DNA from 2 places in the Actinoplanes sichuanensis genome. Region 1 is predicted to be linked to the other one. Evidence: riboswitches for the same ligand, from Rfam matches in the RefSeq annotation. Region 1 holds a riboswitch; the other holds the start of a gene.

Region 1 (5,247 bases):
TGTTCGACGGTCTGACCATCGAGCGGTGGGAGGTGGAGGACGAGCCGGGCCGGGCGTTCAGCGGCCCGAAGCACTGGCACGTCTTCCACGTGGTGGCTCAGCGCCGCTGATCAGAGCCGCTGAGCCGTGATCTCGAACCCGGCGTCGCGCAGCCGCTTGACCAGGGCGTCACCGATCGCCGTCGCCGGGGTGAGCACACCACCCTCGACCTCCGGCAGCGCCTCGTCGTCGAAGGCGAGCGCGAGAGCCGATTCGCCGAGCATGACCGCCGTTGCGGCGTACCCCGGATCGCCTTTGGCCTTGACCCGCGCGCGATAGCGCGCACCGGACGTGGTGGTGGTGAACAGATCCATGGTGAAGTGACCGTTGCGCTGGGTGTCCTCGCTCGGCCCGGCACCGGGCGCGGGCAGGAAGCGGTCCAGGACGAAGCGCAGTGGCGGCACCGCGAAGCCGATGACCAGCGCGTTCATCCCCGTTTTGACGACCGTGGCGGCGACCTTGCTCTTCACCCGCAGGACCTCGCGGTACCGGAACGTGCGGCCGTAGGCCCAGCCGCGCAACGCGTTGCTACGCCGCACCACCCGGGTGTTGTAGGACGCCATCACGAACGGCGCGAGATGCCCGCGCACGCTGGTGTCCACGTCGGACCCCGGCAGGGTGAGCATGTCGGGCTGGCGGCCGAGGTCGGGCTCGGCCTGCCGGTCCGGGCTCAGCGAGTACGGGCTGGCGCCGACCTTGCGCAGCCGGGTGTCCTTCTTCATCACGTCGACCTGATGGCGCATCGAGTCGATGGTGCCGCCACTGACACCGCCGCGCATGCTGGTCACCACGAGTGTCGTGTCGGTGAGCTCACCGGCGCCGTCCCGGCTGATCTGTTCATGCAGGACGTGCACCCCGATATCGGACGGAATCGAGTCGAAGCCGCAGGAGTGCACGATCCGTGCGCCGGTACGCCGTGCGGTCTCATGGTTCTCGTCGATGCTGTCCCGGGCGAAGAGCACCTCACCGGTGAGGTCCACGTAGTGCGTGCCGGTTTCGGCGCATGCGCGGGCGAGCGGCTTGCCGTACTTCGCATACGGCCCCACCGTGGTGATCACCACTTTGGCGCGGCCGGCCATCGTGGTCAGGGCTTCCGCGTCGTTCGCGTCGGCGACGACGATGGGCTGGTCCAGGCCGAGACCCTCCAGTTTCGCCCTGGAACGGCCGCCGAGGGCCAGGCGTGCGCCCGCTGGAGCGTGTTCGGCGAGGTATCGCGCCACCAGCACACCGACGAAACCCGAGGCGCCGTAGACGATCACGTCGAACTCACGCTCTGACTCACTCATGGGTGAGGATTGTGCACCCTCGGTGGAGGGTTCCGCACCTGTTGCGCCACGCCGAATTCAGCACGTTAGCCGCACAAAGGAAGATCAAAGCGGCTAATTTGTGACTTACAACTCCATTGCCGCGTCTCGCATAACCAACCAGCAGCGCGGCATCTCGACAGCCCGCAACAGAGTGGGCACCGTGGTCGGAACGCCGAGTCCAGCCGCCGACCACGGTTCGACGAAACCCAAGGCATGGAGCGGGGGACCCAAGAGTTCCTCGGCGCTACGGCGCCTCGGGGTGAAGCCGCGAACGCGGCCGGGCACCTCTGCCCGAACCCGACAGCTGACCTCGTAGGCGTGGAGGACAAGCTCATGGCTCAGATCGGAAGACAACTCCATCGCGCGGTCGGGATGCTGGCCGTCGGACTCGCCGGAAGCGTGGCCCTCGCGGGGCCGGCGCACGCCGACATCAACTGGGAGGCGATCGCGCACTGCGAATCCGGGGGCAACTGGAGCATCAACACCGGAAACGGCTACTACGGGGGACTCCAGTTCAGCCGGAGCACGTGGCGCGCCTACGGCGGCGGAAAGTACGCAGACACCGCGAACCGGGCGTCCAAGTCCGAGCAGATCCGGATCGCCGAACGGGTGGTGCGCGGGCAGGGCATCGGTGCCTGGCCGACCTGCGGCCGGCGGCACGCCTACACGGCGGCGTCCCGCGGCAGCGTACGAAAGGTGCACCGGTCGACCGGACGCTACGTGGTCCGGCCGGGTGACACGCTGGCGCGGATCGCGGCGCGGCACGATGTGCGGGGCGGCTGGCGAGCGCTCTACCGGGCGAACTCGGATGTGCTGAGCAGCCCACACCGGCTGCGGGTGGGGCAGCGGTTGAAGATCTGAGAGTGGGCCCGGCGCGATTTGAACGCGCGACCTACCGCTTAGGAGGCGGTTGCTCTATCCACTGAGCTACGAGCCCGACGTTGCTGAGGGTACCAGCAGGCGAAGCCCGGGTCGGTGCGGCCGACCCGGGCCCGATGGAAACCGCCTGACCGGTCAGGCCAGGTCGAAACGGTCCAGGTTCGCGACCTTGACCCACGCCTTGACGAAGTCGGTGACCAGCTTCTCCTTGGCGTCGTCGCTGCCGTAGACCTCGGCCTGGGCACGCAGCACCGAGTTCGATCCGAAGATCAGGTCGGCCCGGGTGGCGGTCCACTTGACCGCACCGGTCCGGCGGTCGCGGCCCTCGAAGGTCTCGCCGTCGGAGTCGGTGGCCGTCCAGGTGGTGCCGAAGTCGAGCAGGTTGACGAAGAAGTCGTTGGTCAGCACGCCCGGGGTCTCGGTGAAGACGCCGTGCGGCGAACCGGCGGTGTTGGCGCCCAGCACCCGCAGGCCGCCGACCAGGACGGTCAGCTCCGGCGCGGTCAGGGTGAGCAGCTGCGCGCGGTCGACCAGCAGCGCCTCGGTGGGGCGGTCGTGGCCCTTGGCGAGGTAGTTGCGGAAGCCGTCGTGGGTGGGCTCCAGCACCGCGAACGACTCGGCGTCGGTCTGCTCCTCGGTGGCGTCGGTACGACCCGGGGTGAACGGCACCTCGACGTCGAACCCGGCGTCCTTCGCGGCCTTCTCCACGGCGGCCGAACCGGCCAGCACGATCAGGTCGGCGAGGGAGATCTTCGCGCCACCGGCCGCGTCGAACTCGGCCTTCACACCCTCCAGCACACCGAGCACCCTGGCGAGCTGAGCCGGGTCGTTGGCCTCCCACTGGTTCTGCGGGGCGAACCGGATGCGGGCGCCGTTCGCGCCACCGCGCTTGTCGGTGCCGCGGAACGTCGAAGCCGAGGCCCACGCGGTGGCGACCAGCTCGGCGACCGACAGGCCGGAGGCCAGCACGGTGGCCTTCAGCGCGGCGACGTCCGCCGGGCCGACCAGCTCGTGGTCGACCGCGGGCAGCGGGTCCTGCCAGATCAGCGGCTCGGACGGGACCTCCGGACCGAGGTAACGGGTGATCGGACCCATGTCACGGTGGGTCAGCTTGAACCACGCCTTGGCGAAGGCCTTGCCGAACTCCTCCGGGTCGTCGTGGAACCGCTTCGAGATCGGCCCGTAGATCGGGTCGAAACGCAGCGCCAGGTCCGAGGTCAGCATCCGCGGCTCCTGCCGCTTCGACGCGTCGAAGGCGTGCGGCACCAGGTCCGAGCCGGCGCCGTTCTTCGGACGCCACTGGTGCGCGCCGGCCGGCGACGTGGTGAGTTCCCAGTCGTACGCGAACAGGATGTGGAAGAACTCGTTGTCCCAGCGGGTCGGGTGGTAGGTCCAGGTGACCTCCAGACCGCTGGTGATCGCGTCGGCGCCGACACCGGTGCCGAAGCTGCTCTTCCAGCCCTGACCCTGCGCCTCGATCGGGGCGGCCTCGGGCTCGGGACCGACGTTCTCGGCCGGGCCGGCACCGTGGGTCTTACCGAAGGTGTGACCGCCGGCGATCAGTGCCACGGTCTCCTCGTCGTTCATGCCCATCCGGCCGAACGTGTCCCGGATGTCCCGGGCCGAGGCCAGCGGGTCCGGGTTGCCGTTCGGGCCCTCCGGGTTGACGTAGATGAGGCCCATCTGTACGGCGCCGAGCGGCTTGGCCAGCTCACGGTCGCCGCTGTAGCGCCGGTCGTCCAGCCAGGTGTCCTCGGTACCCCAGTTGACCTCCTCGGGCTCCCAGACGTCGGGGCGGCCGCCGCCGAAGCCGAAGGTCTCGAAGCCCATGCTCTCCAGGGCCACGTTGCCGGCCAGGATCATCAGGTCGGCCCAGGAGATGTTCTTGCCGTACTTCTTCTTCACCGGCCAGAGCAGCAGCCGGGCCTTGTCCAGGTTGCCGTTGTCCGGCCAGCTGTTCAGCGGCGCGAAGCGCTGCTGGCCGGAGCCGCCACCGCCGCGGCCGTCGAAGGTCCGGTAGGTGCCGGCGCTGTGCCACGCCATCCGGATCATCAGCGGGCCGTAGTGACCGAAGTCGGCCGGCCACCAGTCCTGCGAGTCGGTCATCAGCGCGTTGATGTCCGCCTTGACCGCGGCCAGGTCGAGGCTGTTGAAGGCCGCGGCGTAGTCGAAGTCACCGCCGTTCGGGTTGCCCGCCGGAGAGTTGGCGTGGAGAACGCCGAGGTCGAGCTGGTTCGGCCACCAGTCCCGGTTGGCCCGGCCGCCGTGCGAGCCGGAACCACCGTGCGCGACGGGGCACTTTCCTTGAGCTGCGGCGAGTTCGTCTGCCACGAAATCCTCCGGGTAGCGAGCGATCGAGAGTCGGCTCGCAGTCTGCCCTGCTTTTCTGGAATGAGTCAAGAAAAGGGGGAGGGGTGTTCGACACCCGACGGCCGGAGATTCCGGCGATTTTTCCGGTGAAGTTATCGTGGCTGCCGGATCGGCGACGATAGGCGGGGGAGGTAACAGAGCGTGCGCGTACTGGTGGCTGACGACGAACGGATACTCGCGGACACGGTGGCGGACGGCTTACGCCAGTTCGCCATGGCCGTCGACGTGGTCTACGACGGTGACAGCGCGTTGGAGAAGATGAGCGTGCACCGATACGACGTCGCGATCCTGGATCGCGACATGCCGGGCATCACCGGCGACGAGGTGTGCACCCGCGTCGTGGACTCCGGGCTGGGCACCCGGCTGCTACTCCTCACCGCCGCGGCCGGGATCCGGGACCGGGTGGAGGGCCTCGGGCTCGGTGCCGACGACTACATGACCAAGCCGTTCGCCTTCGCCGAACTGGTGGCTCGGGTACAGGCGCTGGCCCGGCGCTCGACCGCCCGGCTGAAACCGGTGCTGGAGCAGGACGGCGTGGTCCTCGACACGATCCGGCACTTCGCCTCCCGGGACGGACTGACGCTCAACCTGACCCCCAAGGAGTTCGCCGTCCTGCGGGTGCTGCTACGTGCCGGCGGCCAGGTGGTCAGCG
Region 2 (5,247 bases), 1.2 Mb from region 1:
CATTCAGTTGCCAGTTGCTGCCCGGCCCGGTCGCCCGTCCGTACCGCCAGATCCCCATCCGCTCTCATGTCCGAGGCCGGCGAACCGGCCCGGACACGCGCCTGGCGCCGGGGAAGAGGCGCCAGGAGCGGGAGCGGCTGGAGATCTCGCGTTACGGCGGCAGTGGCGTCCGGGCCGAGACCAGCGGCCCTTCCGAGTGCCACGCCTACAGTCCGCCGGGCAGCACCCCCTCCTCGATGTCGGCGAACTCTTCCTCGCTCGCCGAGAGGTAGTCATCCCAGGCCTGCTTGTCCCAGACCTCGACCCGGGTGCTCGCACCGATCACCACGAGATCCCGACCAAGACTGGCATACTCCCGCAAATGGGCCGGAATCGTCACCCGGCCCTGCTTGTCGGGAACCTCGTCGTGCGCGCTCGCGAAGAAGACCCGGCTATACGCCCGGGCCGCCTTGTTCGTGACCGGTGTCTCGCGCAGCTGACCGGCGATGCGCTGGAACTCCGGCATCGGGAACACGTAAAGACAGCGCTCCTGCCCCTTCGTGATCACGACACCTCCCGCCAGCTCATCACGGAACTTCGCCGGGAGGATCAGCCGGCCCTTCTCGTCCAGGCGCGGGGTGTGTGTGCCGAGGAACATCGGCCCCCACCCCTTTGCCGTGGCGGCCGCCCCATCGCGGAGGGAGCGGATCACCTGTCAACTCGGGCCGGCAGGTCCGGCGTCGCTCCTCCGCCCTGCCACTGCGCCCCACTCTACTCCACTTCCCTCCACCTGCAACCCAAAAGCCAACCCTCACGAGCCGTTCTCACGGACGTAATCCCAGTTCACAGGCGGTGGGCCGGAGTGGAGGGGGTGACCATGATCAACAGGGTCTTGTTTCCGACATCGAGGCCTTCGGGTCGAAAAGCGCCCGCCGAAATGCCCTCCCACGCCCGATTCCGTGGTCGTCGACACACCACGGGGAGGAAAGTGGGGAGCCCGCCGGGAGGAAAGTGGAGGGACCGGTGGGGTCCACATCGCCCGGACACAGCAGACGCCCGTGGGGCGTGACCCGGATCCGGGTCACGCCCCACGGGCGTCATTGCTATTCCTTACTTACTGGCGCCGCTGCGCGACAAACTTACTTACGCCGCTGCGCGACACCCCTCGTCGGCGCTGCCGCGCGACCTGTCGGGGTCACCCCGCGACACCGATCGGCCTCATCGTGCGGCTCCGGCGTCGCACCGGCCGGCGTCTCTGACGAGCCACCGCCTGCACGACCGCGTCAGGCGACCAGACGGCGCACGACGTAGTTGTTGTTCCAGATCTTGTGCAGGCCGACCCGGGCTCCGGTGTGGGGCGAGTCGTAGACGTAACCGTTACCGGCGTAGATGCCGGCGTGGTACCCGTACGACCCGTTCCGGAAGACGATCAGGTCACCGATCTGCTTCTTGCTCTTCGCGACGGCGGTGCCGTACTTCTGCTGCGAGTTCGCCTTGTGCGGCAGGCTCTTGCCGGCCGCCTTCTTGTAGACGTACTTGGTGAAGCCCGAGCAGTCGAAGCGCTTGGGACCGGAGGCGCCGTACTTGTACAGCGCACCCTTGTGGGTCTTGGCCTCGGCCAGCACCTTCGCACCGCTGGCCTTGACCGTCACCTTGAAACTGCCGGTGCCCCGCTGGTTGTAGCCGGTGCCGGTGAAGAGGGTCCGGACCCAGACGGTCTTGGTCGGCTTGGCGGTCAGCGACACCACGCCGTTCTTGACGGTGGCCGTGTCCCAGGTGCGCCAGGCGCCGTTGGAGTAACCCTGGAGACGAACCGTCCCCTTGGCGACCTGGTGGGTGGTGGGATCGATCACCTTGGCGGTGACCTTGAGGGTGGAACCCCACTTGAGGGTCCGGGCGCTGCTGGCCCAGATCGAAGGTGTGACCTTCGGTACCGCCGCCGAGGCGGCGACCTGGGTGACAGCGGGGGTCGTGGCGGCCGCCGCGGGGGACGCGGCGATCAGCTGCCCGGCACAGAGGCAGAGACCCAGGGACAGTGCGACGGTTCCGGTGCCGATGGACGCGCGGCGGCGCCGGCTCGAACTGTGTTCGTGCACGGTAGAGAGATCCCTCCGGCACGCCTGCGAGGTTAGCTGTCGGGTTCGGGCGGGAAGGTGTGCCCGGCCGCGGGTGGGCGGCTTCACCCCAAGGTCTCCCCGGTGCACCGGCCGAAGCCGTGTGGCGCGGGAGAAGACCGGTAATGGGTCCCCCGTCCCTGCCCCCGAATGCCTTGTCTGGTGTGGCTCAACTGCGGTGTCGCACCGTCCGGCCCGGGGCAGGGCTCGGCGTGAACCGATCCGGTGCGGCCGGCGAGCGGAGTGCGTCCGGCTGATCCTTGGTACCCGAGTCCGACCATGATCGTCAGCGTGGGGGTGATCACGGTGTGTGATTGGCACACTTGTCGGTGTCCACTTTGTTACCGACGCGAGACATATGCGCCCACATTGAGTAGTGCCACAGCTACTCACCGTTGATGGTTACGGGTGAAACAGAACACATAAATAGTCCCGTCACCAACGGGGTAAGCGTCCGAAAAGCCCGGACCGGGGAAAACACCGGCCACACCGTGATCTTGACGGTCTGGCAACGCGTCGTAACGTTCGAGTCCGGTACCCTCGCTGGCGTGACGGACGGAATGCCTCTCATCGCCAAGGTCGCGACCTCCGTGTCGAAGACCGCGGCGGCGCTCTCCAGGGCCGCGGGCCGCGGCGACGGTTCGGTGATCGGCGGCTGGATCGGCCTCAAGATCGACCCCGACCTCCTGACCCACCTCGCGGCCGGCCGCGCCGTCGCGCTGGTCTCCGGGACCAACGGCAAGACCACCACGACCCGCCTCACCGCGGCCGCCGTCGGTGTCCTGGGCCGGGTCGCCACCAACTCGTTCGGCGCCAACATGCCGACCGGTCACACCTCCGCGCTGGCCAAGGAGGGGCACACCCCGTTCGCGGTCCTCGAGGTCGACGAGCACTACCTGGCCCAGGTCATCGACCAGACCCGGCCCAAGGTGGTGGCGCTGCTCAACCTCTCCCGCGACCAGCTCGACCGGGCGAAGGAGGTGGCGATGATGGCCGAGTTGTGGAAGAAGGCACTCGCCGACCACCCCGAGATCCGCGTGGTCGCCAACTCCGACGACCCGATGGTGGTCTGGGCGGCCTCCGGCAGCCAGCAGATCACCTGGTTCAGCGCCGGCCAGCGCTGGCTCGACGACTCGTTCGTCTGCCCGCAGAGCGGCCACCCGATCGAGCGTCAGCAGGGCGACTGGTGGTGCACCGGCTGCCCGCTGCGCCGCCCGCGCCCGCAGTGGGTCGTCGAGGACGAGGGCGTGATCGACCCACGCGGTGACTGGCACCTGGTCAAGCTGCAGCTCCCCGGCCGGGTCAACATCGGCAACGCGGCCACCGCGCTGGCCGTGGCGGCCGAGTTCGGGGTCCGGCCGATCGAGGCCCTGCCCCGGCTGTCCCGGGTCGCGTCGATCGCCGGCCGCTACGCCCAGGTCGACCGGGACGGCCGCAACATCCGGCTGCTGCTCGCGAAGAACCCGGCGAGCTGGCTGGAGGCCTTCGACATGGCCGACCAGGCGCCGACCCTGCTCTCGATCAACGCGCGCGACCCCGACGGGCTCGACACGTCCTGGCTCTACGACGTCGACTTCTCGCCCCTGCGGGACCGTCCGGTGCTGATCACCGGTGACCGGGCGTATGACCTGGCCGTCCGCCTCCAGGTGAACCAGGTGCAGTTCAAGCACGTACAGACTTTCGACGAGGCGCTGCGGTCGGTGCCGCCCGGCCGCCTCGAAGTGATCGCCAACTACACGGCGTTCCAGGACATCCGAGCGGAGTTGGACCGTGTCAACTGAGGCCCTGCGGATCGTGTGGATCTACCCCGATCTGCTCTCGACCTATGGCGACCGCGGCAACATGCTGATCCTCGCCCGCCGGGCCGCCGACCGCGGCATCCCGGCCGAGACCTACGAGGTCCGCTCCGACCAGCGGATGCCCAACGGCGCCGACATCTACCTGATCGGCGGCGGTGAGGACGGCCCGCAGGCCCTCGCCGCCCAGCGCCTCCTCGCCGACGGCGGCCTCCACCAGGCCGTCTCCCAGGGCGCCGCGGTCCTCTCCATCTGCGCCGGTTACCAACTCCTCGGCCACTCGTTCTTTGCCAAGGGAGCCAAGTGCGCCGGGCTGGGACTGCTGGACATCTCCTCCGACCGGGGCGAGACCCGGGCGGTCGGTGAACTGCGCGGCGAGGTCGACCCACGGCTCGGGCTGCCCGCGCTGACCGGATTCGAGAACCACGGAGGGCGTACACATCTGGGCGCCCACGCCGCACCGCTGGCCCGGGTGACCGCCGGCATCGGCAACGACGGCCAGACCGAGGGCGCCTGGGCGGGAAAGATCCTCGGCACCTACTCGCACGGCCCGGCGCTCGCCCGCAACCCGGCGATAGCCGATCTGCTACTGCGATGGGCGACCGGCGCGGATAGGCTTGCGCCTCTTGACGACACCTGGGCCGACCGGCTCCGGTCCGAACGGCTCGCCGCGGCAAGCCCGGCATGACCCTTCCATAGACCTTGTCCATAACCGACGACAGTTGGGGCGGTAGGCCTGCATGACCGACAACCTGATCGCCCCGCGGGGCACCGAGACCGCGGACCCTCAGGCAGTTGAGCACGCCGGCCCCACCACCGGGTGGAGGCGTCGTTTAGCCCGATTCGCCCTGCTTGTCGTCGGGGTGGCCGCCCTCGCGGGCGTCTCGGCGCTGCTCCCGCTCCGGGAGATCGCCGAGACGCTGTCGGCGATGGGCCCGAGCGCTGCCGTCGCGGTCGCGGTCCTCGGCGGCATGCTGCTGTCGGTGCTGGTCCCGCGTACCCTCATCACGATGACCTGCGGCGCCCTCCTGGGCGCCGTGACCGGAGGCGCCGCCGCCCTGGCCGCCGCGGTGATCGCCGCCGTCGCCACCTACTACGCGGGCCGGTGGGCCGGCCGGGGCGCCATGCAGGCCCGGGCGGGCAGCCGCCTGGCCCGCCTGGACGGCTGGCTCAACCGCCGCGGCCTGGCCGCCGTCCTGCTGGTCCGTTTCCTCCCGCTGGCCCCGTTCGGCCTGGTCGGCTACGCCTACGGCACGACCAGCGTCTGCCGCAAGCGCTACCTACTCGGCACCACGATCGCCGCCATCCCGTCCACGGTCACCTACGCCATCATCGGCGCCGCCGTGGCCGCTCCCGGC

Evidence for each region. A riboswitch is a leader RNA that binds a small molecule or an ion and turns the genes downstream of it on or off. The one in region 1 is predicted to bind cyclic di-AMP.
Region 2: another riboswitch for cyclic di-AMP. It lies ahead of Q0Z83_RS35670 (C40 family peptidase); the one in region 1 lies ahead of Q0Z83_RS41290 (LysM peptidoglycan-binding domain-containing protein).

The regions. Positions count from the first base shown of each region.
Region 1 covers NZ_AP028461.1:8,980,031-8,985,277, reverse strand. The annotation lists gene Q0Z83_RS41300 (class I SAM-dependent methyltransferase) at 1-110, shown strand, start outside; gene Q0Z83_RS41295 (saccharopine dehydrogenase family protein) at 111-1,325, opposite strand; cyclic di-AMP (ydaO/yuaA leader) riboswitch at 1,534-1,680, shown strand; gene Q0Z83_RS41290 (LysM peptidoglycan-binding domain-containing protein) at 1,680-2,207, shown strand; tRNA gene Q0Z83_RS41285 (tRNA-Arg) at 2,211-2,283, opposite strand; gene katG (catalase/peroxidase HPI) at 2,361-4,556, opposite strand; gene Q0Z83_RS41275 (response regulator transcription factor) at 4,737-5,247, shown strand, end outside.
Region 2 covers NZ_AP028461.1:7,788,735-7,793,981, forward strand. The annotation lists gene mraZ (division/cell wall cluster transcriptional repressor MraZ) at 206-637, opposite strand; gene Q0Z83_RS35670 (C40 family peptidase) at 1,263-2,075, opposite strand; cyclic di-AMP (ydaO/yuaA leader) riboswitch at 2,082-2,273, opposite strand; gene Q0Z83_RS35675 (MurT ligase domain-containing protein) at 2,654-3,874, shown strand; gene Q0Z83_RS35680 (type 1 glutamine amidotransferase) at 3,864-4,577, shown strand; gene Q0Z83_RS35685 (TVP38/TMEM64 family protein) at 4,630-5,247, shown strand, end outside.